DNA from 2 places in the Roseibium salinum genome. Region 2 is predicted to be linked to the other one. Evidence: predicted binding sites of a transcription regulator. Region 2 holds the regulator's gene; the other holds the start of a gene.
The links. Region 2 encodes PhoB, which activates phosphate uptake and scavenging genes when phosphate is short. Its sites were predicted from a motif close to TGTCATNNANCTGTCAT; they were not measured.
Positions count from the first base shown of each region.

Region 1: the regulator PhoB is predicted to act here: its motif matches at 1,054-1,070, upstream of phnC (phosphonate ABC transporter ATP-binding protein).

Region 1 is NZ_JAPEVI010000003.1:676,203-678,404, reverse strand. Features, by position in the region: gene ON753_RS07640 (osmoprotectant NAGGN system M42 family peptidase) at 1-772, shown strand, start outside; gene phnC (phosphonate ABC transporter ATP-binding protein) at 1,133-1,954, shown strand; gene phnD (phosphonate ABC transporter substrate-binding protein) at 2,100-2,202, shown strand, end outside.
Region 2 is NZ_JAPEVI010000003.1:2,266,910-2,269,111, forward strand. Features, by position in the region: gene ON753_RS15050 (GcrA family cell cycle regulator) at 144-671, shown strand; gene phoB (phosphate regulon transcriptional regulator PhoB) at 972-1,670, opposite strand; gene phoU (phosphate signaling complex protein PhoU) at 1,743-2,202, opposite strand, start outside.

The DNA.
Region 1 (2,202 bases), 1.6 Mb from region 2:
CTGGAATTACGTCGAATTGCGCGTCGATGCCTATTCAAAGTCGACCGACGATCTTCACCGGCTCGGCATCGATGTCGGCGATTTCGTTGCCATCGATCCGGCTCCCGAGTTCCTCGAAAACGGCTTTATCGTCTCCCGGCATCTGGACAACAAGGCCGGAGTGGCGGTGATGCTGGCCGCCCTCAAGGCAATGACGGAATCGGATATCGAGCCGAACGTCGATATCTTCTGGCTGTTCACCATCGCCGAGGAAACGGGCCACGGCGCACAGTCGATCCTGACCCCCGACATCGCTTCCATGGTGGCCATCGACAACGGCACCACGGCACCGGGGCAGAATTCGGACGAATTCGGGGTCACCATCGCCATGGCCGACCAGACCGGCCCCTTCGACTTCCATCTGACACGCAAGATGGTCCAGCTCTGCCGTGAAAACGATATCAAGTTCCAGAAGGACGTCTTTCGCTACTACCGTTCGGACGCTGCCAGTGCAATCGAGGCCGGTGCCGACGTGCGCACGGCCCTGATCACCTTCGGCGTCGACGCCAGCCACGGCTATGAGCGCATCCACATGCATGCGCTGCGCTCGCTGGCGGAACTTGCCACCGGCTATGCCCTCAGCCCCGTCGAAATCCAGCGCGACGCCCGCGAATTCGCAGGCCTGACCGGGTTCACCCACCAGCCCAGGGAAGACGCGGACCAGCACCTCAATCCGGAGACGGAGGAACCGGAGCCGGAACCCGAACCGGAAGCCGAGCCCGTCGACGAGTAACCCCAATGCTCCACGACGTCGCGGGAGCGAAACGCTGTCGTGGCGTTTCCTCGCAGCGTTTCTCCGAGCGCCACCTGCGTATGTCTCACCGCGAGGAGAACTCGTCCAGACGCCGCGCGAAGCCCTGTCCGGCGGGACCGACAGGCTTTCGCCTGAAGAAGCCGCCACTCTCAGATCACTTGACAATAGCGATGCCTTACCCGGGGTCCCGGTCAATATATCCGTGATATGAGCGGCTTACTTGTAAACCGGCAAACCGCTTCAGTTTCGCTGTCGTAAAATTTCATAAAAGTATAATCGCATAGACATCTGACTCCCCCGCAAATCTGCTAGTTGCCTCCCGGTTTCGCGGAGGTATGAATGCTTGTCATCGAGCAACTGACGAAAGTATTTGGGGACCTGACGGCCGTCGACGGCGTCTCCCTTGCAATTCCCAAAGGCCAGATGGTCGGGGTGATCGGACGCTCCGGCGCCGGCAAGTCGACCTTGCTGCGCATGGTCAACCGGCTGACCGATCCAAGCCGGGGAACAATCATCAACGAGGGGCGGGACATCACCGCGCTCAGCGGACGGGACCTGCGCCTGTGGCGCGCGTCCTGCGCGATGATCTTCCAGCAGTTCAATCTGGTCGAGCGCATGGACGTGCTGACGAATGTCATGATCGGCCGGATCGCCCATACGGGGTTAGTCCGCTCCATGGCCCGGTCTTTCACAGATACGGATCGGGCACGGGCCATCGAGGCGCTCGACCGGCTCGATCTGGTGCCGCAGGCCCTGCAGCGCGCGGGCACGCTTTCCGGCGGACAGCAGCAGCGCGTCGCGATCGCCAAGGCGCTTGTCCAGAACCCGCGCATCATGCTTGCCGACGAGCCGATCGCCTCTCTCGATCCGGCCAATGCAAGCCGGGTGATGGAGGCCCTGCGGGAGATCAACAAGACCGACGGTCTCACCGTACTGGTCAATCTGCACACGCTCGACACGGCCCGTGCCTATTGCGACCGGATCATCGCCATGCGTGCGGGACGGGTGCAGTTCGACGGCGCGCCCGAAACCCTCACCACCGACCGGGTGCGACAGATCTACGGCACCGGGGACCTGTCCGGCGACATTGACGAGGCCGTGACGTCCACCTCCCTGACAGTGCAGGCGCCCCCGCAGCACAAACGGGCCGTCGGGGCCTGAGGCACGGATGACTTTCCTGCGTTCAGGCAAGTCGGCTGAAGGCAGGTTGATCCAAGGCAGCCGGGGCGGCCCCAGCCGCTCCGGCGCAGTTCAAGCGGCAGCGTCCGCTTCACCGCCGGCGACCCGGCATAAAAGGAGCATATCGATGAAGGCCATTCTTGCAGCAGCTGTGTCCGCAGCCGTCCTCGCAGCCTCTCCGGCATTGTCGGAAAGCTGGCAGGATCAATACAAGACCGTAAGGTTCGGCG
Region 2 (2,202 bases):
AAATTAACACTATTGTAACCTCTGGGCAGTCAGACACGAGATCTCGTGACGTCAATCGGATACAGGCACTAGATATGCCGATCGAGCGCATGCTTGTCACGAGGCTAATGGCCGCCGGTCGGTCAAATAAAAAGGGTGCGGCAATGAGCTGGACGAACGAACGGGTTGAGCTTCTCAAAAAGCTTTGGAGCGACGGCTTGAGCGCCAGTCAGATTGCGGGCGAGCTGGGCGGGGTGACCCGCAACGCCGTGATCGGCAAGGTGCACCGGCTGGGCCTTTCCGGCCGCGCCAAAACGGCCTCCAACCCGTCCAAACAGCGTCGCGCACGACCCAACGCTCCCGCGGGCACTTCGGCACCGAAGAAACCGGCCGCCCAGCCGCAATCGATCGGCGCGACCGCCCTGAAGGCCGATTACGCACCGGCTCCGGTGGCCGAAGCAAAACCGGAACCGATCGCGGAACTGGTCCCGATCTCCCAGCGTGCAACGATCCTGACGCTGACCGAGCGGACCTGCAAATGGCCGATCGGTGATCCGGCAACGGACGACTTCTATTTCTGCGGCCGCCAGTCGGATGCCGGCGTGCCCTATTGCGCGCACCACTGCAAGATCGCCTACCAGCCGGTCGCCGACCGCCGCCGCGACCGCAAGGTGATCGCCCAGGCATCCTGACGCAACAGTTCAGCTCAGACTTGAAGTGCCCGCCGATCCGGTGGGCATTTTTGTTTTCTGACCCTGCGATCTCCATCGCCAGCCGGGCGCGCCGGGATCGGAGAGCCGCAAGCCCGTTCTCCTTCCATCCTACACGACAGACCTCGGCTCACCGGTCCCGGATCTGCGCTTCGCTCCGTCCGGGAGGACGAAGGAAAGGTTGTCGCTAGGCTAGGCCGGGTGCACCACGGCTATGGGCATTCGTGAAGGGGGTGCCCGTTTTCGGCAGTGCGGGCGGCGCGGCAGTGGCGCCTCTACGGTTCAGCCTGTTGCCGAGAACTGATCGTTGAAGGCGTACCCGGCGCCGCGGACGGTGCGGATCGGGTCACTGGCCTTGCCCTTGTTGAGCGCCTTGCGCAGGCGCCCGACATGGACGTCCACGGTGCGCTCGTCGACATAGACGTCGTGACCCCAGACGCCGTCGAGCAACTGCTCGCGCGAGAAAACACGCCCGGGCGACGTCATCAGGAATTCCAGCAGACGGAACTCCGTCGGCCCGAGATGGATCTCCTTGGCGTTCCTGCGGACGCGGTGCGTTTCGCGGTCCAGTTCGATGTCGCCGGAGCGCAGCATGCTCGACACCACTTCCGGGCTTGCCCGCCGCAGGATGGCGCGCACGCGGGCCATCAGTTCGGGCACGGAGAAGGGCTTGACCACGTAGTCGTCGGCCCCTGTCGCCAGGCCGCGAATGCGCTCGGCCTCCTCGCCGCGGGCCGTGAGCATGATGACCGGCAGACGTTCGGTATCTTCACGGGCACGCAGGCGCCGGCACAGTTCAATTCCGGACAGGCCCGGCAGCATCCAGTCGAGGAGCAGGAGATCCGGGAGGCTTTCCCTCAGCCGGAGTTCCGCTTCATCGCCGCGGACACAGGATTCAACCGTGTATCCTTCCGCTTCCAGATTGTATCGCAACAGAAGGCTGAGTGGTTCTTCGTCTTCAACGATGAGCACCTTCGGCATACAGTATCGCTCCACTTCCCTCACCGGCGCCGAGCGCCGGACAGTTCATTCCTGGCGTTCAACGAGCAAGGTTCAGGCAGGACCCATGGTTTCGTCCATCTTCGTGCGCTCTTCCGGCAGGCGCTCACCGGTGACCATGTAGTAGACGTTCTCGGCGATGTTGGTCGCGTGATCGCCGATGCGCTCGATGTTCTTGGCGCAGAACAGGAGATGGACACACTGGGTAATGACCCGGGGGTCTTCCATCATGTAGGTCAGCAGCTCGCGGAAGATCGAGGTGTAGATCGCATCGACCTCGGCATCGGCCTCCTGGACCCGGCGCGCGGCTTCGGCGTCCTTGCGGGTATAAGCGTCCAGCACCTGCTTGAGCTGCGACAGGGCAAGCTCGGTCATGTGCTCGACGCCGATGGCAAGCTTCTTGGACTGCAGCCCGCTGTCGATGGCAATCGCCCGCTTGGCGACGTTCTTGGCCAGGTCTCCGACCCGTTCCAGGTCGTTGGCAATCCGCGTTGCCGCGGTGATTTCCCTGAGG